4 regions of the Shewanella sp. BF02_Schw genome follow, and region 4 is predicted to be linked to each of the others. Evidence: predicted binding sites of a transcription regulator. Region 4 holds the regulator's gene; each other region holds the start of a gene.
The links. Region 4 encodes sigma-54, which starts transcription at its own class of promoters, with help from an activator protein. Its sites were predicted from a motif close to GTTGGCACGNNNNTNGNNT; they were not measured.
Positions count from the first base shown of each region.

Region 1: HNW13_RS02900 (flagellar hook-length control protein FliK) is a predicted target of sigma-54. The motif match lies at 1,899-1,917, and genes of this name have one in related genera.
Region 2: flgA (flagellar basal body P-ring formation chaperone FlgA) is a predicted target of sigma-54. The motif match lies at 4,901-4,919, and genes of this name have one in related genera.
Region 3: HNW13_RS22525 (formate/nitrite transporter family protein) is a predicted target of sigma-54. The motif match lies at 6,894-6,912, and genes of this name have one in related genera.

Region 1 is NZ_JABKAW020000001.1:609,738-617,542, reverse strand. It holds gene fliL (flagellar basal body-associated protein FliL) at 1-130, opposite strand, end outside; gene HNW13_RS02900 (flagellar hook-length control protein FliK) at 224-1,717, opposite strand; gene fliJ (flagellar export protein FliJ) at 2,025-2,471, opposite strand; gene fliI (flagellar protein export ATPase FliI) at 2,477-3,817, opposite strand; gene fliH (flagellar assembly protein FliH) at 3,798-5,009, opposite strand; gene fliG (flagellar motor switch protein FliG) at 5,172-6,227, opposite strand; gene fliF (flagellar basal-body MS-ring/collar protein FliF) at 6,220-7,805, opposite strand, start outside.
Region 2 is NZ_JABKAW020000001.1:579,163-586,967, forward strand. It holds gene HNW13_RS02720 (flagellar assembly protein FlgT) at 1-389, shown strand, start outside; gene HNW13_RS02725 (IS5 family transposase) at 411-1,160, opposite strand; tRNA gene HNW13_RS02730 (tRNA-Arg) at 1,426-1,501, shown strand; gene HNW13_RS02735 (DUF2947 domain-containing protein) at 1,715-2,194, shown strand; gene HNW13_RS02740 (chalcone isomerase family protein) at 2,275-2,835, shown strand; gene HNW13_RS02745 (flagellar protein FlgN) at 3,036-3,509, opposite strand; gene flgM (flagellar biosynthesis anti-sigma factor FlgM) at 3,611-3,940, opposite strand; gene flgA (flagellar basal body P-ring formation chaperone FlgA) at 4,015-4,722, opposite strand; gene HNW13_RS02760 (chemotaxis protein CheV) at 5,092-6,012, shown strand; gene HNW13_RS02765 (protein-glutamate O-methyltransferase CheR) at 6,085-6,918, shown strand; gene flgB (flagellar basal body rod protein FlgB) at 7,055-7,453, shown strand; gene flgC (flagellar basal body rod protein FlgC) at 7,456-7,805, shown strand, end outside.
Region 3 is NZ_JABKAW020000010.1:28,663-36,467, reverse strand. It holds gene HNW13_RS22560 (iron-containing alcohol dehydrogenase) at 1-784, shown strand, start outside; gene HNW13_RS22555 (multidrug efflux SMR transporter) at 1,051-1,383, opposite strand; gene HNW13_RS22550 (DMT family transporter) at 1,724-2,593, opposite strand; gene HNW13_RS22545 (GNAT family N-acetyltransferase) at 2,825-3,268, opposite strand; gene HNW13_RS22540 (DUF2306 domain-containing protein) at 3,366-3,752, opposite strand; gene HNW13_RS22535 (divalent cation transporter) at 3,822-4,538, opposite strand; gene HNW13_RS22530 (alpha/beta hydrolase) at 4,681-5,649, opposite strand; gene HNW13_RS22525 (formate/nitrite transporter family protein) at 5,768-6,691, opposite strand; gene HNW13_RS22520 (EcsC family protein) at 6,977-7,771, opposite strand.
Region 4 is NZ_JABKAW020000007.1:8,372-16,176, forward strand. It holds gene rapZ (RNase adapter RapZ) at 1-186, opposite strand, end outside; gene ptsN (PTS IIA-like nitrogen regulatory protein PtsN) at 183-626, opposite strand; gene hpf (ribosome hibernation promoting factor) at 629-916, opposite strand; gene HNW13_RS19920 (RNA polymerase factor sigma-54) at 942-2,426, opposite strand; gene lptB (LPS export ABC transporter ATP-binding protein) at 2,569-3,300, opposite strand; gene lptA (lipopolysaccharide transport periplasmic protein LptA) at 3,297-3,878, opposite strand; gene lptC (LPS export ABC transporter periplasmic protein LptC) at 3,865-4,425, opposite strand; gene kdsC (3-deoxy-manno-octulosonate-8-phosphatase KdsC) at 4,422-4,988, opposite strand; gene HNW13_RS19945 (KpsF/GutQ family sugar-phosphate isomerase) at 4,991-5,968, opposite strand; gene HNW13_RS19950 (calcium/sodium antiporter) at 6,013-6,975, opposite strand; gene HNW13_RS19955 (ATP-binding cassette domain-containing protein) at 7,164-7,805, shown strand, end outside.

The DNA of each region.
Region 1 (7,805 bases), on a different contig from region 4:
CCATGAAAAACCACAATCCGCCTCCAATCAGTAAAGCCAACACTAAACCAATACCACCAAAGATGAGCAGCTTATTACTTTTTTTACCGCCTTCAGCGGGTTCGTTTAATTCTAATTCTTGTTCAGGCATTCTGGTTCCTAATCAACATTGTGATTAATATTGAAACTTAGCTAAGTAGTCAGCTTTTATTGAAAAGTCATATTATTGCTATAGGTTACCTGCTTAAGCATAATAATCTATAGCTGAATGTAAACTCCTTGATGGATTTGTCATCAAGCTGACCTCTTGTGCTGAAATTTCGTCCAACTGACTGTCTCCCCCACCTTGATTAGATGATTGTTCATGCTGTTGTTCACTACCACCATCACCTTGGGACACTTGGCTGTCTGTCAGTTGCAATCCTTCTTGAGCCAGCATATCGCGTAATCGAGGCATAGCTTGTTCAACTATATCGCGGGTTTGCGACTGCGCTACATGAAACTGTACTTGAGTTTGATCGCCCTGAATTTGAATTTTAACCGTTAAATGTCCAAGTTCTGGTGGATCAAGACGAATTTCAGCTTGTTGAATACCATTACTGACCATGGTTATTAACTGCTGTTTCATTACAGGAGAAAAACGCTGGATCATCTCTTGCATCTGAGCACCAGGCTCTCCCTGTGGTCTTAACGATAGCTGAAATTGTGGAACATCACTTTTATGGACCGAGGTAAAGCTACTCTGATTTTGTAACGCCTTACTGTCAGTGTCACCGATGTCAGCCAGAGTATCTAATCCAAAACTAGTTTGATTTACAGCGGTTGAAGGATCACCGGAGGCGCGTTTTGCCGCTAAGGAATCTAGGACCACCGAAAAATCAGCTTTTGCTAGTACTTTGGCATTATCAGTGTCTAATTGGATGTTGCCATCAATACGAGTTTTGTCACCTAAAATGGTCTCAGGGTCAATTGTCATCGCTGATGTAGCTGCAGTTAACGCTGCAGAACGGCTAACGCCAGAAGCAACAGTTTTATCGACTTTAGCGGTTGCTAAACTCTGGTTTGTCGCACTAACTTGGCCTTGAACAGCTACACTTGTGGCAACTGATTTATCAATTTGGCTCTGTTCTTCACTATTAAGCACACTATCAGGCGATTCATTACTGCTAGTCATAACCTGTGCTTGTAAATTGAAGTCACTAAGTAATTTGCTTAAATCTTGATTGTCTAGAGCTTGTAAATCTTGTGCAGATAAATCAGCAAATGCCATTAAGTTGTCGAGTTCTTCTGGACTAAGCTGAGAAAGAACATCTTTAATAGAAGAAACATCAGCTTCAAGCTCAAGAAGATCTACATCTACGGTATTGCTTTTAGGTTCTGTGGAAACTGCTGCGTCAAAATAAACGTCGGATTTATCGACATGCGGCAATTCATTTCCGCCAGAGGAATGACGTTTATTAAATAAATCTGCCATATTAAGTTGAGCAAAAATCAATTCCGCATCAGCATTTTCTTCGGTAGACAACTCGTTTGCTAAGGCAACACTGGTTTTGTCTACTTCAGCATCCATTGACACCTGCGCTGTATTACCACTGCGCCGTATAACAAGATCGGATTCACTCGCCTGATTGAAAGCAGATAAGAATGATGTATTTTCAACATCTTGTACATTCCCCTTCGTACTCACATCGGCAGATTTACTGCTACTGCCAAGTAAGATATTGCTCATCTGCTGCATAATCTACTCCACTCAATCAAACAAGGTTAAGTTATTGGTCATCTAAAAAATTGCTCAGTATTCAAACCTTATGCGTCATATAACGGTTTATTTCGCTATATCAATAAGGTCATCATGAAAACCTTATAAATAGGAATTCACTGTCGCTTCGCTGACGATTTTCATTTCAATTATTGATATTAAGCAATTTAAATGCCAATACTCATTAACTGGTTAATTTTTCGGTGGATTAAATAAACAAAAAGAGTAATGAAAAAAGTTAACCGTAAAACGATATTAGGACTAGAGAGTCATTTGGCAGGTAGTGTTATTTAAGATTTCGGCGAAAATATTGCTGCATAGCAAATTCATCCGACATTTTTTGTTCGCGCTTAGCTTCTATCACCATCGCTTTAGTTGCTTTTTGGCTTAATAGCATCTCTACCGCTTTGCGTTTTTGTTGTTTTTCTTGCCAATGAATTTGACGATAACCGACTTGTTTTTCAGCATCTTTAACCGCGGCAACTTGCTGGGTAATAGCGCTATCGACTTGACGAATAAATTGATGAAATTGATGGTATTGGTTAGCACGCAATGTAGTCCCTGTATGCCCTTCCATCTGTTTCATATAATCTAAACGATAGTTGTTTAGCGCGTCCAACTGCCCCTGGCGTTTTTGTTTTTCAAATTGCGCAGACTTAAGCTGTAATGCCGCTTGGTCTTCTGCTGCGGTGGCTAACTTCAATACCGTCAGTAGTGGGTCAGTTCGAGTCATTGATATTATCCCTGACACTGTGCGGCAATTTGAGTCAACATGACTCGGCTTTCTTCAAACGTCACCGGGTCTTTAAACCCCTGCCGCAAAAAGGCATTCATTGCAGGTTGTAAGCGTATGGCATTATCAATCCTAGGATCGCTGCCTTGTGAGTAGGCCCCAATTGAAATCAGATCGCGATTTTGCTGATACAGCGAATACATCTGTTTAACTTTACGCATCGCTTCTAAATGTTCTTCACTGATCACCATTGGCGCGACACGGCTAATCGATGCTTCTACATCAATAGCGGGATAATGGCCCGAATCAGCAAGCTGACGAGATAATACAATATGGCCATCTAAAATTGCTCGAGAAGCATCGGCGATAGGATCTTGTTGGTCGTCACCTTCGGTTAATACCGTATAAAAAGCGGTAATTGAACCTTGTCCAGCACCGCCATTACCCGCTCGCTCGACCAGACGCGGTAACTTAGCGAATACTGAAGGTGGATAGCCTTTGGTTGCAGGTGGCTCACCGACAGCAAGAGCGACTTCTCGTTGTGCTTGTGCGTAACGCGTTAAACTGTCCATCAGCAATAGTACATCGTAACCTAAATCTCTAAAATACTCGGCGATACGCGTGGACGTTTCACAGGCTCGTAAGCGCATTAACGGGGACGTATCCGCTGGTGCAGCCACAACGACTGAGCGCGCACGGCCTTCTTTACCTAAAATTTCTTCGATAAACTCTTTAACTTCACGACCACGCTCGCCCACTAACCCCACCACAATAATGTCGGCTTTCGATCCTCGAGTCATCATGCCAAGTAGCACACTTTTACCCACACCGGAACCCGCAAACAAGCCCATTCGCTGCCCTTTGCCAACCGTTAACATCGAGTTGATGGCACGAACGCCGACATCTAACGGCTCAGTAATCGCTCGTCGAGATAATGGATTAATATAAGGACCATGACGCGATGCATGTTGATCTGTATTAAGCGGGCCTAAACCATCTAACGGCACGCCGCTACCGTCTAATACTCTGCCTAATAATGACAAGCCTACATTTAATCCTGATTGTTCACCTAAAGGCTTTACACGGGCACCAGGTAAAACGCCTCTGAGCTCTTCAATAGGCATTAAATACAGTAATTTGTCATCAAAGCCGACAACCTCAGCAACCAACTCGCCAACCATGGTTTCAATAGAGCATAAACTACCAACAGGCGCGCGGCATCCAGTCGCTTCAAGCGTTAAACCAACTACCCTAACTAACTGGCCGCTTGCAACTGGTCGCAGCGGTAACACGTGTTTATGATGTACAGCGAATTTGTTCAGTAGTTTATGTTGACGAGTGCTCATCGGTATTTCCTTGAGATAGGTCTTTCGTCTGTTGCTGAGCGTCTGCGACTTTACCAGCTGTTGAGGTATCGGCTTGTGCATTTGAATTAAGAGGCGCACTTGTATTGAACTTCGTGCTTGTATCGAGAGTTACACCGGCATCAGAATCAACAACATCAGAGTCTTCAGCGTCGATTGACGCTGCCGAAGAAGTATCAACGTGTTGCTCTAATGTTTCAGTAACGGTATTAGCGCCCATCTCTGCGCCAGACTCTTCGACATCACCTTGGCCAATCTCGTCTCTATCGGTGTCTTCTGTATTATCGGTTGTGCCAGCAAGTTCAGCTGCTTGCTGATGTTCACTAAAATTATCGACTGCTGTGGTTTGATATTGTGGATGAGTTGATTTTTGTTGCTGCACATTTTTAGCTAACTGATTCGACTGGGCGTCTAATTCACTAAACACTTGGTTAATACGCTGCTCTACCCGTAAATCGACAGCAGAACGAACGCTTTCAATCATACAGTCACCATTAGATAACGTCGGATCGATATCGATTTGCCACTGATTTTTTTGCAGTTGCTCGGCACTGTAACATTGGTTTACGAGTTCAGCATCAGCCTGATTAAAGCGTAGTTTAACCAACTGTTCTTTTAATGGAAGTGCGTCAACGCCTTGGCGTAGCGCCGATAATATATGCTCTGGATAAGTCTTAAGCTCATGGCCGATAACCGATTTGGCTAAACTGATTGTCATGGCCAACAATTCCGCTTCAATTTCATTATCTAAAATGGATAATGGCAACTCGAATTGGGAAATAATGTGGTTAAGTTGTGCTATAAGCTCATTGGCTTTAATTTGCCCAGCGTCTAATCCTTGTTGCTCGCCTTGAGTAAAACCTTGTTGATGACCTTGCTCTAGTCCTTCTAAACGCCCTTGCTCTAATCCTTGTTGATGACCGTTTTGCTTACCCTGTTCAAACCCTTCTTGCTCAGCTGCAGCACGAATCTCTTCAATTTGCGCCATCGTCGGTGGCGCCATAGACTTCTCAGCCCCAGTAACAGGACTAGGTGTGTGAGCTTCAGCGAAATGTCCAAAAAAATTTGAAGGTTCTAGACTGCTATCTTTGGTAATATCAGGTAGCTGCCAATGACTAAATTCAGCCTCGCTATCGGTAGTGAGTGCATCTTTAGGCGGTTTTGATTCAGGCATAATTCATCACTTGTGTTGTTAAAAACATTGGCTCAAAACAAAAATATTAACAGTAGTACACAATATTAAGAGTACTACTAACAACCTAATAATACAGATAGCTGACAGATATCCAAATAGAAATACCCGCCAGTACTGTCACACTAATGAATATGCGCATGGTTACAAGAACTCGTCACCACCGCCGCCGCCTAGCATAATCTCACCACTGTCACTGAGTCGACGGGCAATAGACAGAATTTCTTTTTGTGCCACTTCAACTTCACTAATACGGATGGGGCCCATGGCTTCTAAGTCGTCACGGAGCAATTCAGCTGCACGTTTAGACATATTACCCAGAATTTTCTCTTTCAACGCTTCGTCCGCACCTTTGAGTGCTTTCATCAGCACATCTTGCTGTACTTCTCGTAACAATGCTTGAATACCGCGGTCGTCAACGTCAATGAGGTTTTCAAACACAAACATCATGTCTTGTATTTGCTGCGCCATTTCTTCATCTGACTCACGCATGGTTTCCATGATTTGACTCTCAACACCGGTATCGAGGTAGTTCATGATATTAGCAGCCGCTTTTAGGCCACCCATTTTAGCCGCTTGCTCACCGCCTTGACCCGCAAATTGTTTTTCCATAATGTCGTTTAATTCTTGCAATGCCGCAGGCTGAACTTCTTCAAGATTGGCAATACGCATCATCAAATCTAAACGGGTATTTTCAGGGAACTGACTAAAAATTTCAGCAGCTTGATCGGGTTCTAAATACGATAATACAATTGTTTGAATCTGCGGATGTTCATTTTGAATAATGGTGGCCACTTGACGTGCATCCATCCATTTTAATGAATCCAGACCTTTAGCTCCGCTGCCCATGATAATTTGTTCAATTAAATTACCGGCTTTATCTTCACCCAATGCTGCAGTTAACGCTTTACGGACGAATTCTTCACTGTTAAAACCAATAGAAGAAAACTTTTGAATATCGTCTAAAAATAATTGGTGAACGCCAATGACCTTTTCTTGACCAAAGTCATCCATTGCTGCCATCGCCATACCCACTTTTTGCACTTGCTTAGGCTCTAAGTGTTTTAAAATTGACGCCGCATCTGCTTCACTCAAGCTGAGCAGTAAAATAGCCGTTTTTTCAACACCAGTAATTAACTCGGGGTCAAATGCTGTTGATTTCTCTGCTTTAGCTGCTTTATCTTTTTTTTCATTAGCCATTGTCTTGTAACCAGTTTTTAATCACTTGAGTGGAAAGTTCGGGCTCATTTGCCACTAACGCTCTAATTGCTTTAATCATATCATCATCTTTATGTAAATTAGGTATTTGAATTGACCCATCATCAGCATAACTGTATTCCGCCTCTTTGGTATTAAGCATACCTAAGGTATCTGCTGCATACTGATCTTCAATTTCAGCTAACTCATGTCCTGGACGAATATCGTCAGGCATGTTGATGCCATTGGGATTGGTTAGCTTCTTAAGCATAGGTCTCACTACGGCTAGAATGAGCACTAAAATAACAATTGCACCTAATGCCAATTTAATTGCGCGCCAGAACCAAGGCTGCTCCCACATATCTGGCTCAGGTAGCACTTCAATTAACTGGTCCATAAACGGCACCGTTACCACTTCTAGTGCATCACCACGCTGGGTACTAAAACCTACCGCGCCTTCTAATAAGCGGCGAATATTAGTTAATTCTTGTTCTGTTCTCGGCACGCGAGTGACTTGGCCGTTCTCATCGACTTGGCCAGGTTTAAAATTAATCGCAACAGACACACTAACACGACGAACCACCCCAATTTGTTGACGAGTATGGCTGATGGTAGTGTCTAATTCATAATTACGCGTGGCTTCTTTTGATGAGTCACCAGACATGGTTGAGGTTGTTGCTTCACCTGCCACTTGCGGAATATCAGATTCCATCGGCGGTTGATTGCTTAGCGCACCAGGAATACCGCCAGAGTTTTGACCAGACGAATTTCTCTCAATGATCATTTCACTGCGAATCGCCGGTAAATCAGGAGAGAAACGCTTCGCGGTTTGCTCTACTGCGGTAAAGTTCATATTCACATCGACTTGAGAAGTAAAATTCTCAGGTCCTAAAATTGGCATTAAGATTGATTCGATTTTTTTACGGTATTCAGCCTCTTGCTGTTGTACTAGCTCTTGCTCACGACGTGCTCTAGAAGACGCGCCATCTTGACTACCGGAATTGAGTAAGCGCCCATTTGAATCGGTTACCGTCACACGAGTAGGTTCAAGCCCTTGAACAGCAGAGCCTACGATATCAACAATGGCATCAATCTCTTCCTGGCCCAAACCACCACGACGCACATTAACGACCACTGTGGCACTGGGTTTAGATGCATTACGGGCAAAAACATTTTCTTTTGGTAATGCTAATATCACTTTCGCACGACTAATGCTTTTTAACTCTTCAATGGCTCTGGCTAGGTTTTGTTCTTGGCTTTGTTTTAAGCGTGCTTGTTCCATACGCTGACTGACACCAAAACCACTATCTTGGTTTAAGTAATCATTTGCTTGAGTACTACTTTGAATACCGGCACGGCTGAGCAGTAATTTAACTTCTTGATACTTATCTTCAGGCACTTTAACCACATCGACGTTAATTTGATAATCGATTTGGTTTTTATCAAGCACGTCTAAGACGAGAATCATCTCAGCGGTTTCCATTTTACCAAGTGGGCGATAATCAGGCTCTTGAGCCCACATCATCACAAAAACAGCCATAGCAAGGCATATTGCTAATGCCAGAATCATGATGACTTGAC
Region 2 (7,805 bases), on a different contig from region 4:
TTGAAAGACAAGAAATCGTCTCACCTGCTAACCAGCGCTTTTGGCGATCATCTTATGGTCAGGCGATCAGCGATATTTTACAGCAAAGCGTGATGTCGCTGGATAAGCAGTTAAACTGTCGTCCATTACTAGGCCAAATTGTTGCCAGGCAAGGGGATCGTATTATCATCAATTTAGGCCGTAAAAATGGTGTTAAAATGGGTGATAAGTTCCAAATCGTATTACAAAAAAATATCCCAGACAGATTTAATTCCATGCGTGCCATCGCCACAAAAAGCCGTGCCAATGTGGTTATCGAACAAGTTACCGAAGACAGCTCAACCGCAATATTTGACGGCATCGACAGTGCAGATAATATTCAAGTGAATGATATTGCGATTAAGAACTAATGATTAGGGGCTGTTGATCTTTCACATTGGCAGCCAAATTATAGAGCAAGCTAGAGCCAGCAGGCTTTCAAAATTAATTTTCAATTTATCATAGCGGGTCGCTATCGCTCTAAAATGCTTAAGCCGAGCAAAAGCATTTTCAACTAAATGCCGATATTTGTATAAACACCAATCGATATCTCCATTTCCTTGCTTCGAATTTTGTCTTCTAGGGATCACTGGCTTGGAACCACATTCACGCACTTTATCTCTAATCGCTTCACTGTCGTAGCCTTTGTCTGCAATAATAAAATGACTTTGTGGCAACAGTTCAATAAGGGCATTAGCTGCTTTACTATCATGAACTTCTCCACCTGTAACAATGAATTCTATCGGTAAACCATAGCTATCTACCGCGAGATGGATTTTGCTTGTATTACCACCACGACTTAGCCCAATTGCTTGATTTTCATCAGATGATGCACCTGAACTGTGTTGATGTGCTTTTACATAACTTCCATCAATAAATTCCCATTCAGTATCACTATTAGTCGATAATGTTTTGAACAGCCTGAGTAAAATACCTTTTCTTGACCACAGTAAAAAACGACGGTAAATGGTATTCCATAAGCCAAAATATTCAGGTAAATCTCGCCAAGGGCAGCCGACACGCAATCGGTAAAGGATCCCTTCCATCGTAAATCGATGCTCTTGCTTGTTATAAACTCTATCATCAAGCAGAATAGCTTTTAGCTTCGACCACATCTCATCAGTGAGCATTAATCGGGGCATGGTAATCTCGTTGTATTTGTTTTTGGCGAAGTGAATTATACGAGATTACCTTCTTCGCACAAAATTCAAACAAAGATCAACAGCCCCTAGCTCTAAGAAGTTAATAATTCAGACTCAAGACTCAAGACTCAAGACTCAAGAGTTAAGTGCTAAGTGCTAAGTGCTAATCGATAAGAGTAAGGCGATTATGAATTAGTTGGTTATTAATCAAGCAATTAAATATAAAAGGTTTAATTCGATTATAAACTCAGTATAATCACTGGGTCTCTCTATAGCTCAACAGGATAGAGCAGCCGCCTCCTAAGCGGCCGATCGGGGTTCGAGTCCCTGTGGGGAGACCATATAATTTATGTTAATTCTTGCTACTATTCTTTTTACCCTCATTTTCATTTAGTCGTTTTTTTCCTAGATTCAGACTTTTCTTCAATTAATCTTTTTATCTTCAGTATTAATATTTTAACAAATCATCACATCATTTATCCCTGTCGCTATCGCAGTCTGATCGGCTTTAGCGTTATAATTGCACTTCATTTTTTGTTGCTAGGAGCAGTTGTTTGTCACATTCATATATTCCGTTTGATCTTTATAAGCGTAAGTGGATTTTTAACCATAAAGATTTGCCTGTATCAGATGATGATAAGGCCTTGATTAAGCCATTGACCGATAAAAGTGCCATGGAAGTGTGGGATAAGTGGATAAGCAATAAGAGCAGTCGTGCAGAGCTGTTTGAAAAAGGTGATTGGCCAATAAAGCAAGATGCTTGGGTGGCAACGGAGCATTGGCAGTCGGCATGGGATTCTAATGATAATGCGATGCCCGAAGCAATTATTGCGCATATTCAATGGCCTGATGATGCGGTGGTGTACTTTTGCTATGAAAAATACCAAATAGTTGAAACTCGCTGGGATGTGTTTGTGCGTAATTGGAAGTGCTTTTTATTTTTTGATGATGGTCCAATTTTAATCTCGCCAAAGCACAAGCAAGCATTGATGTTTCTACAGAATGGCCAATATAAATTAGGCGTTCGCGGTTAAATTACCCGACTTGAGTTGCGGTTGTTGGTTAAACGGCTGATGGTGTAGTCGTTGATATTGCAGTTTTTTAGAGAGTTTATATGAAATTATTAGCTTCAATTGGATTGAGCTTATCGTTAATGATGCCGTTGTTGGCGCAAGCTAGCATGATTGCAGATGTTGATGTAGCAGAGCAAATTACAGTAGCAGAGCAGCCATTGATATTGAATGGCGCTGGTGTACGCAGTAAGTTTTTTATGGATTTATATGTGGGTAGTTTATATCTGCCGACAAAAGTGCACACTCTAGAAGATGTGCTTACTCAGCCGATAGCGGTGATCCAGCTAACGATTACTTCTGGGATGATCACTTCAAACAAAATGCGTGATGCCATTACTGACGGTTTTGAAGCTGCTACCGACAATGACACACACTCAATTGCCAAAGATATTGAACATTTTACCCAATTGTTTGCAGATGAAATTGTCGACGGTGATCAATTTACTTTTGTCACCCAAAAAGGCAAGGGCGTGAGCAGTATCAAAAATGGTAATGCTCAGGGAGATATTGTTGGAGAGGCATTTCGTCAGGCTTTACTTAAGATTTGGTTAGGTGAAACTCCGGTACAACAAAGTTTACGCCAAGCTATGCTAGCTCAATAAATCACCTGCTAGGTTCTAGGGCGGACTACGTCCTGCTAGGGTCGCTGCGCTTCTAGGGACAGCTTCGCTGCTAAGATTTTATAGCCTCTAGCCGCGAAGCGTCCTAGCAGCGTAGCGCTCTAGGCTGTCGCTAAGGTTTTATAGCCTCTAGCCGCGAAGCGTCCTAGCAGCGCAGCGCTCTAGGCTGTTGCTAAGTTTTATTAGGCTGAAAAGTCATTGCCCAGCGTTGAAATGGTAGAGGTTTTACCTTTGTCATTATAGGTCAAGCTTGAGGCATTGCGGCTGGCTTGTAATGCCTGGGCAAAACGATTGAGGCTGGCGATATTGAGCTCAATCAAGCTGGCATTCTGACTGTTGATGTCTTTGCACTCGGCGAGAATAGCTTTAGCTCGTGAGACTTGTTGTGCCAGTTCAGTATCGGTGGTGAGCAGATTGTGTTGTGGGTGGCTTGCCAGTTTTTCGTCAGTGGCTTTCATATTGAATAAGCACTGGGTTTTATCTTTGGAAAGCGCCAGCAGTTTGTCGGCATCTTGTTTGGATAATGCCGCTTTCTCTCCAACAATAAGCGATTTCAGCTGCGTTAATGTCTGATTTTGACTATCAAGCAGTTGGTGTAGCTCTTTGCGTTGATCTTCGCTTGCTTGCTTGTGTAATGGCTGGTTTAACTCTGTCATAAATTACTCTTAGGTTTTTTTAACTAACACTTCTCTATGGTGCAAGTTTGCACCTATTATCTGTATGTCGTTAAAACAAGTTAAAGAGTAACGTTTAACGGTTACTCTCTGTCAAACGATAAACCGCCTAGCTCTGCTTCAAAGCTGGCAATATTCGCTGCAAGCTTTTCTGGATCGACTTTATATCGTCCCTCAGAGATTGCTTGCTTAATTTCAGCGACCTTTTTTTGGTCTACTTCTGGTAACGATGCCATTTTTGTTTGCGCGCTCTGAAGCTGTTGAGCTTGAGAGGTAATGCTAACGGAATCTGTTTTAACCGGTGCAGCTGATTTTGGGGCTGCAGTAGTTGTAGATTGCGTAGCAGACTGCGTGTCACGTGCAGTGCGCATTTGTGTATTGGTAGCAGTGTTATGCTTAATATCAATTGCCATGGGAGGCTCCAGCGTAATGAATCAGGTTTTCCAATCAGGCTATCGGCACCCCAGGAAAAAACTTTAACGCTATTTTACATTCTTACTTCAACTTCGCCAACGCCAATTACAACCGCATCGAATTGTTTGCTAGTGTTACTGTTTTTTACTCTGATAACCTCATCGATATTGCCATCACGCAATGCTTCCCCAAGGGTTTTTATTTCTACATTAGTGGTTTTAGCATAAATAGAAACAGTGTCACCTTTGCAAACAAAGCACAGGTTATTACTTAATACTGGAGAGTCTTTCGCTACCCGACGTTTCACCCGCGAGCCGATTAATGTCGTGGTGTCGGAAAAAAACTGACCTTTTAAGCTATATTGGTCAACATACATGACTTGTAAATGATGTTCGCCAATAATTTGGTCAGGGGACAATAGTTGGTTAGCCACCACAACAGGGTATTGGATTTCGACTCGAACAGAGAGATACATTTGCCATGGATAGTCATAGTCAGGGCTATTACAACTGAGTTTTACCATGTTATTTCGACTAATAGCCCGTTCACTGGCAAGTTCGACATTAATCGGTGGGTAACAGGCTGGTGGACTGATTCTGCCCTCAAGGTTTTGTGGGGTTATTTGCACTTTAGCTTTTGAGTCAGCATCAATTTTTTTGGCTACCGCCTCTTTAGCTAACGCATAAATGGTCGATAGTGAAGGTGTGATAATTTCTTCGCTAGCAATTGCAGGCAAAGAAAATGCTATTGAACACAAAAAACATAAAAAAAATACTTTCATAATGAAGATACTAGCTTGTTTTGCCAGAATGCACCTATACTTTGAAAAACGAAAAATATGCGAGTAATCTCTGCATACACAATAAGCTAAAATAAATGGGCTAGGGGACATAAGAATAACATTATCCCTTCGTCAAAAAAGTGTCAGTTCACAGTGCGAGCTAATTTATACAAAATTAAAGCAAGTTGCATGCCCACTTTTTGATTCATTAAATTGAGATGTATTTGTTAGATTGGTGATGGTTTACACTCAAATTGAGTGACCATCAGTAAAATATGTACTAACCGTATTATGCTAAACCAAGGTTTACTATAATTTCAAAGAACAATTTTTATCCTTTTGGGTGACAGTTAACTACAAGGCCTTGTTATGTCGAGCATTTTAGATTCAGTAAATAAACGTACCCAACTTGTCGGGCAAAACAGACTCGAGCTGCTATTGTTTAGGCTTAGCGGCCGTCAACGGTTTGGCATTAACGTGTTTAAAGTGAAAGAGGTTTTGCAATGCCCACCACTGACTACGTTGCCTAAATTAAACCGTTTTGTTAAAGGTGTTGCTCATATTCGTGGCTCAACCATTTCCGTTATCGATTTAAGTGCCGCAACGGGTGGACGCCCACTGACATCAACAGAAAATTGCTTTATTATCATTTCTGAATATAACCGAAGTATTCAAGGCTTTTTAGTCAGTTCAGTTGAACGTATTATCAACATGAATTGGGAAGCCATTATGCCTCCACCGCAAGGTTCTGGCCGTTCTTCTTATTTAACTGCGGTGACAGAGATTGAAGGTGAGTTGGTTGAGATTCTAGATGTTGAAAAAATTCTTGATGAAATTTCACCGGTTAAGACTTCTATCAGTAAAGAGCTCAATGAAGCATTAACTATTGATAGAGAACAGCATTATCATATTATGGTTATTGATGATTCTGCTGTAGCACGTAAACAAATTATTCGTTCGTTAGAGTCATTAAATCTGCAAATCGATACCGCTAAAGATGGTAGAGAGGCGCTGGAAAAACTGAAAAGTATTGCCGCAGAAATGGATGATGTTTCAGTTGAAATTCCGTTAATCATTTCTGATATTGAAATGCCTGAAATGGATGGTTATACCTTAACGGCTGAAATTCGTAATGATCCAAAATTAAAGAATATCAAAGTAGTATTGCACACATCATTAAGTGGTGTATTTAACCAAGCGATGGTACAAAAAGTAGGGGCTAACGACTTTATTGCTAAGTTTAACCCCGATGAGTTAGCCGCAGCGGTTAACAAACATTTAAGTTTATAAACCTTTTATTATTGCAAAATATTGCAAAATATTGGAGGTTGAGTTCATAGGCTTACCTATTAGGAAGATAATGTGACAGATAAATCACTTGCTGAAGCAGAGTACAATCAATTTAGGCTGTTTTTAGAACAGCATAGCGGTATTGTGTTAGGTGAGAACAAACAATATTTAGTCCGCAGTCGTTTAGCGCCTTTGATGGGGAAGCATAATTTGCCTTCTTTGTCTGAGGTAGTTAAAAAGTCGATGAAACCGATAGAACGGCAACTGCGCGCTGAAGTGATAGATGCGATGACCACCAATGAAACGTTATGGTTTCGAGACCGTTATCCATTTGAATTACTGCACAATACTCTACTGCCTGAATACAGTAAGCTTGGCAGACCATTAAAAATTTGGTCGGCGGCATGCTCTTCAGGTCAAGAACCTTATTCGTTGGCCATGACGGTGTTGGAATATCAACAACGTAAACCTGGTGCTTTACCAGGAGGCGCGACAATTCAGGCAACAGATTTATCACCTTCTATGCTAGATCGTTGTAAAAATGCTGAATATGATGGTTTAGCACTTGCTCGTGGTTTGTCTGAAGAACGTAAACGTCAGTTTTTTGATGCTTTACCTTCGGGTAACATGAAAGTTAAAGATAATGTGAAGCGATTAGTTAACTTTAGAGCCCATAATCTACTTGAAAGTTATAGCCTATTAGGTAAATACGATATTATTTTTTGCCGCAATGTGTTGATTTACTTTGCTCCTGAGGCAAAGGCTAAAATTTTGCGGCAATTTGCTGCCGCACTTAATCCTAAAGGTATTTTATTTTTGGGTGCGTCAGAATCTCTTGCGGGATTAACCGAAGAATTTAATATGGTTCGCTGTAATCCTGGAATTTATTATCAAAAGAAAACCTAGATAATATAATAGCTTAATCTATTTATCATGCCGGCATTCGTCGGCATGTTTGTTTTTATCTTTTATTCCCTCATAAATTAAATTGTTGGCATAACCTTTGCTTTATTTCTACCAGTTAGCTGATGGAGGCAATTTTATGGCGATTAATTTCGATAATGCATTAGGTGTTCACCAATACTCTTTGGGCATTCGAGCTCAAAGAGCAGAAGTGATTTCAAGTAATATCGCCAATGCCAATACTCCTCATTATAAAGCTCAAGATGTCAATTTTGCTTCTGCTATGCAAGCGGCAAGCTCGCATCAGAAAGGCTTGAGTATGAGCCAAACCACAGAGAAACATTTTGATTTAACGGCGTTAAGTCAACAGCATGTTCAATATCGTATGCCAAATCAAGCTGATACTGGCGATGGTAATACTGTCGATACGCAGAAAGAGCAAGCAGCATTTATGCAAAATGCGCTCGAATATCAAATGTCATTAGGCTTTCTTGAGGGAAAATTTAGTGGCATGCGTAAAGCATTGCGAGGTGATTAATTATGAGTTTATTTAATATTTTTAATGTTTCTGGTTCAGGTATGTCTGCGCAGTCAGTGCGTTTGAATACCACCGCCAGTAATATTGCCAATGCTGATTCTGTGTCTAGCAGTGTCGATAAAACCTATCGCGCGCGTCATCCTGTTTTTGAAGCCGAAATGCTAAAAGCCAATAGCCAGCAAAACAGTTCGCCTGGTGTTAGCGTAAAAGGCATTGTTGAAAGTAACAAACCATTATTAAAAGAATACTCGCCAGACCATCCTATGGCAGATGGTGATGGTTTTATCTACAAACCTAATGTCAATGTGATGGAAGAAATGGCCGATATGATTTCTGCATCACGCTCTTATCA
Region 3 (7,805 bases), on a different contig from region 4:
GGCGAATGACAAGGTTATTCCACTTGGCGTTATTGCTACCCTGCCGGCTACGGGTTCAGAAATGAACGCCTTTGCAGTCGTAAGCTATCAAGGTGGTAAGTTCCCAGTAAATCACCCATGTGCCTACCCAACATTTGCCATGCTTGATCCTGAATTAACGTTCAGCTTACCAAAAATTCAAGTTGCAAACGGTGTTGTCGATGCATTTGTGCATGTGCTTGAGCAATATGCGACTTACCCAGTTGATGCCCGCGTACAAGACCGCATGGCAGAAGGTATTATGCGTACCCTCATTGAAATTGGTCCTATCACTGTTGAAGAGCCAACGAACTACGATGCCCGCGCTAACTTAATGTGGAGTGCAACATCTGCCCTAAACGGCATGATAGGCACTGGCGTGCCATTAGATTGGTCTACTCACATGATTGGACATGAGCTAACTGCGCTATTCCATATCGACCACGCACAAACGTTAGCCGTTGTATTGCCATCACTATGGCGTGTGCTGAAAGAGCAAAAACACGCTAAATTAGTGCAATACGCAGCACGTGTTTGGGATATCACTGAAGGTGATGAGGCTAGCCGTGTAGATCAAGCCATTGATAAAACAGAGGCTTTCTTCAAGCAAGTGGGGTTACCAGTACGTTTACGCGATCACGGTGTAACGCAAGAACAACTTAGCCTAGTAGTAGATGCTTTAGAAGCACACGGTATGACGGCATTATCTGAAAGCGGCCAAGTCGATTTAGCTACCAGCCGTAAGATTTTAGATATGGCGTGGTAATAGTGCTTACAACCTAGGCGATCAACCCATTCATCGCTTAGGCTTGAGCGGCTACATCCAAGACTATGACTAACACTAAACAAAAAGGGGCTTAACAATGACTATCATTGTTAAGCCCCTTTTTGTTGTGCCTAAAAACGCTGCGCATTAGCACTATTAACGAGAAATGGGTACCGTCGGCTCGAAAAGTGGAGAAAAAAGTGGAGAAAAACACAAGGATTCGGCTACGCAATGTCTATGTTATTTGTGATGTACTAACGCTAATACTAATGCGGCGTAACGTTTGAGAATAAATTCATCACAACGACACCGACTAAAATAAACGTCATACCAACCAGCGCACCTAAATCGAGTTTTTGCCCATACATCAACCAAGCGATAGCTGTAATTAACACAATACCCAACCCAGCCCACGTGGCATAAGCAATACCAACAGGAATACCTTTTAGTGCTAAGGATAAAAAATAAAAAGACAACACGTAGCCCACAATAACTACGATTGAAGGCGCTAATTTTGAAAATCCATCACTGGCTTTAAGCGCAGAAGTTGCCACAACTTCAGTTAAAATGGCCACACTCAAAAATATCCAACTTTTCATTTTTCACATTTTACCAAGACAAAATAGCCCGCAAGTATAAAGATTAAACAATAAAAATACAGTCTAGTATTTTATATATCCTTCTGAGTCACTGTACATTTAACAACCACACAATAGGTTGCTAACATTGCCATTTTTAATCGATAACATTGTGGTTCTATGCAGAAATAATTGAGCTGGAATTGATGAGCGAGAAGTCACTATTACCGTTTAAGAGATAACATTAAACACACAGCCAGCATAAGCTAGCTGTTGTGGCTCGCAGCACCTTCAGCTATAAGCAAAAGAGAACCTCAATGTAATTAGCAATTGGAACAATCAGTGAGGGTTATAAACAAAGCTACACGCCCATTTCAACGGCTTTTTTAGGCGTGAAACTACTGCCTATTGAGGCAATAATCACCAAACCAATGGCAGACCACTGTAGCAAGGTTAATTGCTCACTTAAAATAATAAATCCAGCCAATGCAGCAATCGCAGGTTCTAAACTCATTAGCACGCTAAAGGCCTGTGTTGGCATATTTCTAAGAGCGATCATTTCCAAAGAATAAGGTAAGGCGCTAGATAACACCCCTACCAATAAACCAAGCGGTAACACTTCCCAGCTAATTAACGCTAAGCCTTGGCTTACAACGCCAACCGGCACAAGCACGATGGCAGCTACGGTCATACCTAATGCGACAGTAATACCACCAGAAGCTTGCTTGCCTGTGCGAGTGCCAAATAAGATATAACCAGCCCAACACGCGCCTGCACCTAATGCCATTAATGCACCAACAAGATCAAGTCCTTGCGAGCTAGATAAATCAGGCAGCAACAGTAAAATCCCTGCAATGGCGCAAGCAACCCAAAACAAATCACTTTTTCGCTTAGAGCTAAATAAAGCCACTGCCAAAGGGCCGGTAAACTCAAGCGCAACCGCAATCCCAAGCGGGATCCGTTCAATGGCCAAGTAAAACAGGATATTCATCCCGCCTAAGCACAGGCCATAAATAATAATACTCTGCCAATCTCGGCCTTGGGGTAATGCTCGCCATGGACGAAACACCAACCAAAGTACGGCAGCCGCAAAACCTAAACGTAATGCAGTAGTGCCTTCAGGCCCAACCAAGGGAAAAAGTTGCTTTGCTAAAGAAGCGCCGGATTGAATGGTCACCATAGCCAGTAAAACACTACCAACTGCGGTCAGAAGTACACGATTGATTTGCATCTACAATACGCCTAAAAATGAAAAAGCTAAGTGCCGGCATTCTACCTGAGCCACGTCAAACCCTGCAGTATTTATTATCATCATGCACACAAGTCATACCATTGAGTGAATCGCGGTAATCTCTCATAGCTTCAGAGCTTTCATAGGGCGTTTATCTGTTCATTTACTAATACTAAGTCACGATAACAGGCGACATAAGGAAGGCTCGAGCTTTACGCGGGGTTATTTATTTTACGGTGTTTGTAAAAATTTAATAAACTCGATCTTACTGTCGGTTATTGACCCATTATCCTCATAACCGCAGATTTGATAACCACTCGCGATAAGCATCTGTAACATGGCAGGAAATTGATTCATCGATTTAACACTAATAGATTTAAAGCCATTATCAATCGCCCAAGACTCTTGAATAAGTCGCAGCTGAGATGCAACTTTCATGTTGCGATGCTCAGGAACTACACCGCCTAACCAGCTGTAAAACTGACCATCAGATAACGTATAGCCCACTTTAAACCCCACTGGCTTGTTATCTAATCCTGCCACTAAAATCAGATAGTTTTTGCCTGCTAATCGGTTTTCGATAAGGTCCACAGACATTGCTTTTTCAAACTCTGGAATTTGCGCTAATACCGCCAAAATATCTGATACCGTGCCTGAGCCAAACTGGTATTTCATGAGTCCACCCGTATATGTTTAACCATGTCATCCACTTTCATCGTTAAACTCATCATGGATAATAATGTGTAAAAGCGTATTGCAATCAATCAACTGGTTAGCTAAAAATCCAATCATTCAATAATCTACCAGGCATAAAAGCAAAGGTGCCCGCGACAATGAGACCACCACAATACAATATAATCATGCTTCGTTTATGCCCCCGAACATTGCCTTTTTTAATATAAAAATAGCCCGCAGGAACAACGTAAAGCGTTAGAAGACTTAACAAATGAATATAGCCAAAGTGATTCAAAAAGCGACTTCCGAGTTGAGCAGGCATAAACAGTGACACGATGGCAGTGAACAACATCAACACCATATAAATTTTGCCTAATGCTTTGTGTTTAGGCGTACCTTTTCTAACAATAAGTAAATAAGTGCCAATGAAAAATGCCGGCACTACAGTGACTAAATGCAGATAAGATAAATTGATGTAATCCATTTGTTTTTATTCCCAGTTCATTACGTTGATGCTTGCAGAATTATTTAGCACGACTATGTAGCACAGAGATCATGACGTGGTTAACATTAATCCCAACATACCAAGACCAAAACCAAATACAGCTCCCATTGGCGGTGCCCAACGTTTTTCTAGTTTTACCTGAGGAGCCAAATCTTGAAATATGGAGTAGAGAATACCGCCAGATGCGAAAAGCATCACTGCCGCAATAATTTCTGGTGACTCTGATAACCACAAATAACCACACATTGCAGCTATGGGACCCAGCATTGCCATTAAACAAAACATGATGATTATTTTTTGGGGTTTATACGCAGAAGATGCATTTAATTCACGGTAGGCACTAAATCCTTCTGGCACATTTTGTAACGCGATTAACGCTGCCAATAAGAACGCGTTGTTACTCCCTGTCGCAAATGCAGCACCCAAAGCGATTGATTCTGGAATAAAATCTGCCAGCATGGCTGCTAGTTGAGAGGCTGGGGTATCTATTTTGTTAAGGTAAATATCAAGGGCCATAAAACTCAGTCCACCAGCCATAAGCCACATACAAGCAGGTAATGGCTTAAGACTCGCTATGCCCTCTGGCACCAAAACCAAAGCAACCGCTGACAATAAAGCACCGCCGCCAAAAGCCATGACACTGTGCCTAAATTCCTGTTCGAGCCACTCACTGCTCACGTTCTCAAAATGGGCAATTAAAGCGCCTAATGGCATAGCCAAACCAGCAAGCAGTGTGGTTGCTAAAACAGTTAGCAGCAAAGACATGTTTTAATCCTTTAAAAGGTATAACGCCGCAGTAATTTGCCATAATCGGTTTAAGCCATACAATCATGGAACCATTTTTGGCCATAATAAGTGCAGCGAATGCACAAAAAATGCTAGAGATTTAAGCCAGGTTTTATGTTTATTATTGCTCAAGAGCCTGATGAAATGCTTTTATGAAAACATCATAGTCTTCAAACTGGGGGATATGACCCAACCCATCCAACTCAATCAGTTTTGAACCTTTAATCAGTTTCTGAGTATTAATACCCAGATTTTTATAGTCGCCTAATGTTCTGGTTACGCCTTCTTTTAACCACCCTCTACCTGGGCCGGTTTTATCTCTGGTGCCAATAATAAGTACTGTTTCATTGTTAATTTGTGAAAACCTATCGACAATGTTTTCTGAAAAAATCGGGCCGTAAGTTAAGGCATTATTCCAAGCAACAACTTGCCAATCATCCCCAGCAAGCATTCCTCTCACAGGCTCTAACAGCTTCTCGTATTCGCTTGACCATTTGCCATCATAATAATTTTTCTTCTGATAGTTTCTCGCTTTCTCGAGTGTTTTAGCGAGCTCATTTTTATAGAAAAAGTTAACATCTTTAAACTGCACATATTTGCCGTAATCTTCTAAACCAATAGGGTTAATCAGAATCAATTTATTAACCGCACTAGAATAATTAGCCGCTAATGTAGTCGCTAACATCCCGCCCATTGAGTGACCAACAAGATCAAATTTTTTGATATCTAAACTGTCCAATAATAACTTGGTATTTAAAGCTAATTGGCCGAAACTATACTGATAAGCATTTGGTTTTGAAGATTTACCAAAACCGATTTGATCTGGAATAACGACTCGGTATTTTCTTTTTAGCAGGTCATTGGCAATCCTTTCCCAGTAATAGCCTGAAAAATTTTTACCATGCAACAACACGATGACTTTGTCTGCATTTTTATCACCAATATCCATATAACGCATTTTTAAATCTTTATTTTGCGAGTTAACATTAAATGTTTTAACTTCAAAGGGATAATCAAACCCATCTAACTCTTTATTATACTTAACCGGACTTGCAGCCAATGCCTGTGATACCACCGCAAATAGCGTCATTAATACCAAACAAAATTTCTTCATATTACCCTCATTCAAATAAATCATTCACAAACAACAAAACGCACCATGACAGCCATTTTGATTTAAAACAACCTCGCTTTTTTCAACCGTAAACCTACATCTCTTGTCGAACTTGGCCATAAGCTAACATCGCAAACAGCCCTGTACCGCCAATGATGTTACCCACTAACATAGGGCCGATATGGTGCGACAACGCAGTAAAAAAATTCATTTCACCATTAAGTACCAAACTAAATATTTCATTAGACCCGGCAATAACGTGAGTAAATTCTCCAGCAGCAATGAGCCATGTAAACATAATAATGACCAACACTTCAGACCCTTTGGCCGAGGGTAGCATCCACACCAGTGCGGCAATAAAAAAGCCTGCTGGTATGCCGCGCATTAATGTCTCTGAAGGCGTTAACTCTGCAACATGGCGAGATATCTGGAGGATAGCGGTAAGGATGTCTTCTGTCAGTATGTTACCGTGCACGACAATTGCCGCCGTGAAAAACGTGCCAACAAAATTTGCTGCTAACACAATTCCCCATAAGCGAGCGGTGCAAACAAGAAGATGTTTTGTGGTGTTAGCGAGTAGCGGCAGCACCACGGTGATGGTGTTCTCAGTAAAAAGTTGCAGCCTTGCGAGAATGACTAAGACAAAACCAAAAGTGTAGCCAAGGCTTTCGATGATAGACAAATAAGGATGATCGGAGCCTATGTTGCTGCGGATAATACCTTCGGCCAAAACAGACGCTGAAATGCCGATACCAGCCGCTATTCCTGACCACCACAACGACATCAACGGCCGATCGAGTTCTTCTTGACCTTCACGCAAAATAATAGAATAAACCGTAAGCGATGAAAGACTGCCATGTTCAATCACTGCATCACGCTCAGATTCTGTCAGCGATATCTCTGGTTGCGTCGGCTGACTCTCGCGTACTTCACGCATCTCAACCTTGTCGCCACACTTTGAATCACTGGTTATTGTCGATTGGGTATTTTCGGTCTGTTCCGGTCCGTGCAGTGTCATATTGATATCCTTTTCTGGCTTAAATTTAGCTTGAGGTCCCATTTAAGTACATAAAGAATAGATGCTTTATATCATCAATTCAACAAACGTTGCCGCCTCACAAATGACCTATCAATACATTATTAATAAGTCATGTATTGATTGTCTACTGCGATGCTTATTGAACCTCTACTAGGATTAACCGATGGAATAAGTAAATCCAAATCAAAATTATTGCCAAAATTCAAAGCACACTTGTCATTTACTAGCCGAATAAAAACGGGTTAATTTCACGAATTATGATTATTAATTACCATTTTTGGGTAACGACTGATAAGCACTTTTTACGGTTTCATACCCATATATACGCTCTAATTTTCGCACAATAAAATGACCTCGGGCCATATCTTGAAAGTGATCAATAAACAAAGTGTTGATTATGGCACCGCCTGCCGCACCGATAGCAGGTACAGCTTGTGCCGCTGCTTTTTGAGTCACTTGAACACCAAATTTTTCAGCGATTTTAGTAATAAGTTTGACTAAAATAGGCGCGGCTTCATCGGTAATACCTTTTTTGACCATAAACTCAGCAGCTTCTGATACCGATTTTGCTAGGGCGGCTCTTACTGCAAAATATCCCGATTCACTACCATCATCTAAATCACTTTCGCCCCCTAGTGCGAACACCTCTAAACAAGCCATTTTTGTTTCCAGAGTGGTAATCAACTCACCTTCACTACGAGCAATATCAGCTATAGAACGCAACATGATTGATGTCGAAATAGGAAGTTCAACCGCTATTGCAGCCAAGCCAAAGAAACCACCCACACCACCACTAGCAGCAACGCCTAATTTATGCCAAAGATTAGATGATTCTTCTCCGGGAATATCTTTCATAGTAAAGATTGCCGCTTCAGATGCTTTAATTAGCGACTTTTCGGTCACTTTAGCGATATTTTTATTCCAGTTATCCGGTAGAAGCGCTAACCCTTTCTCAATAGGGGTACCGATTAAATTGGTTATTTTTACCGCTAGACCAGGATTTTCTAATAGTGATTTAGCAACTAAAAGCTCTTTTTTATGTGATTCTGAAATATTCAAATAACCCCCTTAGTTGTGAAGTAACGTAGTGCTG
Region 4 (7,805 bases):
TTCTGCAATGTTACGAACATCAACGCTAATCGCAACCAAATCATTACTGCCTTTAAGCTGGGCTAATAATGTGCCAATGAGTGGTAAAGGCAAATTATCAACACAATAATATCCTAGGTCTTCTAATACTCTCAGGGCAACGGATTTCCCTGAGCCTGAACGTCCCGATACTATAACTAGTTTCATGCAGTAATAACCTGATAAAGTTCTGTTGCGTCGTGAGTTTTACGAAGCTGTTTCAATATTTGCTTATCGCTTAACTTTTGGGCCATGCTCGATAACGTGCCTAAATGTTGTTGGCACTGGTCTGCAGGGACTAACAAAGCAAATAAAAGATCCACGGGTTGCTTATCGATTGCATCAAAGGCAATGGCTTCTTCACATTTAATAAATATCGCGATAGGGTGATCGATGGTCGTTAATCTACCATGAGGTATCGCAATGCCATTTCCTATACCTGTGCTACCCATTTTCTCTCTCGCTAACAGGCTTTCAAAAACCTCTTGCGAAGACAGGGTTGGGTACTGGGCAGCGACTAAATTGCTGATGAGTTCCAGTACTTTTTTCTTACTGCCCGGTGTGGCACAGGTAGTGCATTCCGGCTGCAGAATGGTACAAAGTTCCATCGTTAGTGTTTTGTATTCTTCTCTTTGTGTTTAATTACCTGACGGTCGAGTTTATCGATCAGGGCGTCTATTGCAGCATACATATCAGTACTTTCTGACATTGCAAAAATTTCTGCGCCATTAATGTTGATTTTGGCTTCTGCTTTTTGTTGTAATTTTTCTACATTGAGCACAACGTGTACATTATGGATCTGATCGAAGTGTCGTTCAAGCTTTGAAAATTTACTGTGGATGTATTCACGTAAAGATTCTGTTATTTCGACATGACGCCCAGTCAGACTTATTTGCATAAAAAATCCTCCATTGCCTAGTAGGTTATAAACTCTTACGTTGGTTTGAGGGCGGGATCATCATTGCTTCACGGTATTTTGCTATCGTACGACGAGCAACGTTTATGCCCTGTTCTGCCAGAAGCTGAGCCATTTTACTGTCACTCAGTGGTTTTTTCTGGTTTTCTGCGGCAACCAGCTTTTTGATAAAAGCACGAATGGCCGTTGATGAGCATTCCCCGCCATCGTCAGTACTGACATGGCTAGAGAAGAAGTATTTTAGTTCAAATAAGCCCCGAGGGGTGTGCATATATTTTTGTGTGGTGACTCGTGAAATGGTCGATTCATGCATTTCTACAGCTTCAGCGATATCATTGAGCACCATAGGCTTCATGGCTTCTTCGCCATATTCAAAAAAGCCTTGCTGAAATTGCACAATGCAATTTGCCACTTTAAGTAAAGTATCATTACGGCTTTCAATACTTTTAATAAACCATTTAGCCTCTTGCAGATGGCCTCGAATAAATTGACTATCCGACGGGTTTTTACTGCCTCTAGCCATGGCTGCATATTGCTGATTAACACCAATTTTAGGCATGTTGTCTGGGTTTAACTCTACTACCCAACGGCCATTTTTCTTTAATACTGTGACATCGGGAATCACGTATTCATCATCCATGGGGGTAATTAATAAGCCCGGACGAGGATTGAGTGTCTGGATTAAAGTGATTGCGTCACGTAACTCATTTTCTTTTAGTTTTGTTTTACGCATCAATAATCTGAAATCACGGCCAGCAATTAACTCTAAATAGCCTTTGATTAACAATCGTGCATTATCGATATGGGGTGTGTCGTTAGAGTATTGCGCTAATTGAATAAATAGGCATTCGCTTAAATCACGTGCTGCAACACCCACAGGGTCAAAGTGTTGAACGCGTTTTAATACCGCTTCAACCTCATCGAGTTCCACATTTTCATCACCCATGGCTTCGAGAATATCTTCGGTACTTTGGGTTAAATAACCGCGTTCATCAATGGCATCAATAATGGCGGTGGCAATGGCGAGATCTGTGTCTGAAAATGGAGTGAGATTTTTTTGCCATTCTAAGTGTTCGTACAAACCTTCAGTAGTTTCACCTTGAAAGGGCATGTCGTCATCGCGCATGCTTGCACTGCCCGAACCTGACATAGGTGAGGCTGTGTATACTTCATCCCATGTGGTATCCATGGCTAAATCATCCATGGTTTCTTTGGTCATGGATTCTGCTATGTCGACGGTGGAAGTGTCTTTTTCGACATTAACAATACTGTTGTCACTAAAGTCGGTATCCGCTTGGTCGCGGTTTTCTTTTAAGGAGTTTTTTGCTTCAGAAAACTCATCTTCTATTTCAAGCAATGGATTTGAATCTAATGCTTGTTGGATTTCCTGCTGTAGCTCCAATGACGATAATTGCAGTAAGCGAATGGCTTGCTGCAATTGTGGGGTCATGGTTAAGTGTTGACCCATTTTAAGTTGGAGTGACGCTTTCATTTACCGCTTATCCCTAGATGATTTTCCATAAAAATGACAATCTCGAACTGTAATGGATTGCCATAAACATCAATGACATTTAACGTTGTTTAGGTATCGTTCAATGAAATGAGTTAGCTAGACTAAAAGGCCAGTAAAGTAACTATAGCTTGAATTGTTCACCTAAGTACACAGCTCGAACTTGTTGATTACTTAATATCTCATCAGGTGTGCCTTCGGCAATTAAATTACCCTGGCTGACGATATAGGCTCGCTCACAAACGTCTAGCGTTTCACGTACGTTATGGTCGGTAATTAATACCCCTAAACCGCGATTTTTAAGTTGTTGGATGATTTTTTTAATGTCGATGACCGAAATAGGATCAACACCAGCAAAGGGCTCATCAAGCAAAATAAATTTTGGATTAGCAGCTAAAGCGCGCGCAATTTCAACACGACGACGTTCACCACCCGATAACGACATGCCTTGGCTGTCGCGTATGTGAGTAATGTGGAACTCTTCGAGTAGATGCTCAAGCTGTTCAATACGTTGGTCTGTGCTGAGCTCTTTGCGAGTTTGCAGTACGGCCATTATGTTGTCGTAAACGGTAAGCTTGCGGAAAATACTGGCTTCTTGTGGTAAGTAACCTATACCTTTGCGGGCGCGCAAATGCATTGGATCGGCAGTAAGGTCGTCATCGTCAATCAATATTCGGCCTTTATCGCTTTTTACTAAGCCGACAACCATATAAAAGGTGGTGGTTTTACCTGCACCATTGGGGCCTAAAAGACCGACAATTTGGCCTGTTTTAACCGTTAAACTCACATCTTTAACAACTTGACGAGCTTTATAGCTTTTAGCTAGATTTTCAGCGGTTAAGGTAATTTGGGTCATGGTTTGATCTGCTTGTTAACAGGAATTTCAGGGAGTTTTTGCTTTGGCGCCGACTCGTCTTGGAAATTCTCTGGTTGAATGATGGTGATTACCCGATCTTGCCCTGTACCAGTACTTTCGGCAATCAGCTCTTGAGCACTGATGTTGTACTTGATTTTATTACCGGTAACCTGGCTACCTGATTGATCCAATTTGGCGTTGCCAGTCAATGTGAGTGTAGTGGTGGCAAGGTCATAGCTAATTTCGTTAGCACTTGCGGTACCAATTTTACCGTCATCTAATTCTTGTGAAAATGTAGCCGGGGTGCCAGTAGCAATTAATCTCTTACTGGTGGTGTTTTCAGGGGTAAACGCCCGTAACTGATCTGCATTGATATTAATCGTGCCTTGGACAATCGTTACCGGACCATTAAAAACAATTTGATTATTCTTAATGTCGGCAGACTGACTGACTGAAGCGATTTTCAATTCTTGTTTCAGATCCCCTTGTTTCGCTATGGCAGGCAAACTCAATATACAAAGTATGCTACTTAATAACATAACATTGGCGCGAGTGTGGAGACGATTAATGTGGCTCATATGTTCCTTCTACCTGGCTTAGTAGCGATAATTTTTGCGAATTCAAGTCAGCATGTAGGCCTAAACCTTGAATAATAAACCCTTTACCTTTGATGTACACCATCTCTTGTGAGGATCCTATCATAGTGGTTAAATCCACCGTAATAGCTTGGGTACTCAGTGACTGCAGGGGTTCTTCTATATCAATGGCATCAATAATAACATTATTTTCTAATGTGACTTTGCTGGTATTTTTATTCAATTGCCCACGGTCTGCACTTAATTGCCATTGTGCTTTACCGTTTTCAGGGTAAATGAGGTAAATAGGTTTGGTAAAGTGAGTGATGTCACTTGAGGCGTAATGCTCCATGTGTTCGGCGCTGACTCGACTTTCGACGAAACCTAGTTGGTTGAATTCTGTAGTGCGTAGGTTATCTGCAACAAAATCTGGGCGCTCAATACCGCGTATTTGTACCGCGTCCATTTCACTGCGTTTTACTTGTGCTTGCCAGTACAATATAAAAGCAAGCCCAAAAAAAGCAATAATACCTAGCGTGACTCTACTCATATACTCATACCATGAGCACTGGCAAATTTATCTTGGCTTAATAGTAATAAATCGGTGAGTTCACGCAGTGCGCCGTGGCCACCATTGAGGGTGGTTGTCATATGGCACTGTTGTTTGACAAACGGATGACCATCACCGACACAAACGGCTAGTCCTACGGCTTTCATTACAGGTAGGTCTACCATGTCATCGCCAATGTAAGCCACTTCATCAGCAGTCACATTATAGAGCGACAATAATTGCTCAAAAGGCTCAAATTTATTATCAATACCTTGATAAATATGTGTTACACCTAATGCCGTCATGCGGTTTTCAACAATCTTGGATTTACGTCCTGTTATCACGGCAACATGGATACCACTGGTAAGCAAAGAACGCACACCATAACCGTCACGAGTGTGGAACGCTTTGAGTTCTTCACCTGCATTACTGAGGTAAATACGTCCATCTGAAAATACTCCATCGACATCACAGATTAACAGTTTGATTTTTTGAGCTCGTTGCCAAATATCATTGCTGACAGGGCCGTAAAATCCTTGGTGAAACGAGGTTGATTCTGACATGATTAAATGACTCCAGCTTTAACCATATCGAGCATGTTTAATGCTCCGATCGGTTGATGTTTTTCATTAACGACAATCAGTCCGTTGATGCTCTTTTCATCCATGATTTGCAGTGCTTGTGCGGCTAAAATCCCCGCAGGGCAGGTCACACAATTTTCGGTCATAACCTGGGCAATAGGAGTGATTCGAAGATTCACGTCTGCATCGATAACCCGGCGTAAATCACCATCGGTAAAAATGCCCACAAGTTTATTGGCATGGTCGACTACTGCCGTCATGCCAAGGCCCTTTTTAGATATTTCATAAAGTGCCTCAGTAATACAAATATCATCATTGACGATCGGTAAATCATCGTCTTTATGCATGACATCGTCGACTTTTAGAAGTAATTTTCTTCCAAGAGAGCCACCTGGGTGTGATAAGGCAAAGTCATCACGAGTAAAACCTTTTGCTTGTAATAAAGCAATGGCTAATGCATCGCCCATAGCAAGTGTTGCAGTGGTGCTGGAAGTGGGTGCTAATCCTAATGGACATGCTTCTTCTTGCACTTGAATGCATAAATGGATTTTGGATAAACGCGCCATATTAGAGTCTGGTTTACCGGTCACCGCAATCACTGGTACACCCATACGTTGGATAACAGGCATTAATGTCAGTATTTCGCTTGATTCACCAGAGTTGGAAATGGCGAGTACAATGTCATTTTTGGCTAATGCGCCCAAATCACCATGACTGGCTTCACCAGGGTGAACAAAAAATGCCGGTGTGCCGGTACTGGCAAAGGTCGCGGATATTTTGTTACCAATATGACCTGATTTGCCCATCCCCATGACAATCACTTTACCTTTACACTGCATGATCAATTGACATGCTTGGTCAAACTCAACCGAGTCTACATATTGATATAAATTATCTAAGGCAGCTTTTTCTATATCAATGACTTTACGACCCCATTGACGAAATTGAGTGTGATTTACCATACGACTCTCTCTGTTAGCTTAATACTTTACCTTCATGCTCCAATCTAATGCGACTGAAAGACAACAATTTGGTACGCAATAAAGGTGATTAATAATAGTGCGCCATGCCAGCGAGTAAGTTGTTGCTTAGCGCCACTGGATAATACTAAAACGGCTAATGCTGCACTGGTGCCTAATACCATATAGAAGTCTCTTCCACTGGCTGAAGCATCTATTTCACCAGGGGAGATCAATCCTGGTAGTGCCAGTACCGCAAGAATGTTAAACAAGTTAGACCCAACAATGTTACCAATGACAAGGTCGTGTTCTTTTTTTAATACTCCAGCAATACAGGCCGCTAATTCTGGTAGGCTGGTTCCTACTGCGATAATGGTTAAGCCAATCACCAGATCTGACAACCCATAAAACGTTGCAATACCTACAGCGCCATCGACCATCCAACTTGCTGATAGGGGGAGCAATATAATACCGACAACCAGCCAAATGATAGCATGAAAGGTTGGCACATTTTTAGGGATCTCAGATTCAAGTTTATCATCTAAGCTGTCTGGGGTTTTGTCATGAGTAGCTTGCCAAATGAAATATCCCATCAACAACAAAAGTAATGCAATAAGCATGATACCTTCTGTTTGTGTCAACACATTATCATGCAAGGTGTAACCGGCAAATACCGTAGCAGCAAGCATGATAGGTATTTCGCGTTTTAAGGTCTTCGAATCTAAGCTAATGGCACCTAGTAAGGCTGTTAATCCTAAAATTAAGGTAATGTTAGCAATGTTTGAGCCCAATACGTTACCAATGGCGGTATCACGCATGCCATCCATTGATGCGGTGGCCGCAACAAACATTTCAGGTGCAGAGCTACCCATAGCAACAATGGTGAGTCCAATTAACATCGGAGGTAAGCCTAAGTTGCGGGCAAATGCCGCCGCTCCATAGACAAATCTATCCGCACTCCAAACTAAAACAGCAAGGCCAACAACTAACATTAGGATATTAACTAGCATGTGATTCCGATAGTAGTATTTAATTAACGACTATTTTCGCTGGATTTTTATCAAATTGAAAGCATTGCACAGTAATTGCTCCGGTAATGAAGCGTGTTGATATGGATATAGTTGTCGCTTAATCGACAATTACAGTACAATTTGCGCTTCAACTTAAAGCAAGGAAGGCTGTTATCTCCTCAACGCCAATGTCTGATATGAGCAAATCAAGTAATAAACCTTTGGTCGAAGTTAACCATTTAGCGTTTAGCCATGGTTCACATGTGATTTATGAAGATATTTCTTTGTCGATTCCCAAAGGTAAAGTAACCGCTATCATGGGTCCCAGCGGTATCGGTAAAACCACCCTATTAAAATTGATTGGCGGACAGTTAACCCCCAACAGTGGGCAAGTTTTATTCGATGGCCATGATATACATAAGCTTAAACGCAAAGATCTGTTTGAATTGCGTAAGCGCATGAGTATGCTATTTCAAAGTGGTGCAATGTTTACTGACCTTAATGTTTTCGATAATGTCGCGTTTGCATTAAGAGAGCATTCTGGATTACCTGAAGAGATTATTCGCACCATTGTATTGATGAAACTTCAAGCTGTCGGACTTCGCGGTGCCGCATATATGATGCCTAATGAGTTATCTGGTGGTATGCAGCGTCGAGCAGCATTGGCGCGAGCGATTGCACTTGAACCTGAGATGGTGCTGTACGATGAGCCCTTTGCCGGACAAGATCCTATTTCAATGGGCATGCTAGTAAAACTTATTCGTGAGTTGTCGGATTCATTAAAACTCACTTCAGTAGTGGTTTCTCATGATGTAGATGAAGTATTAGGT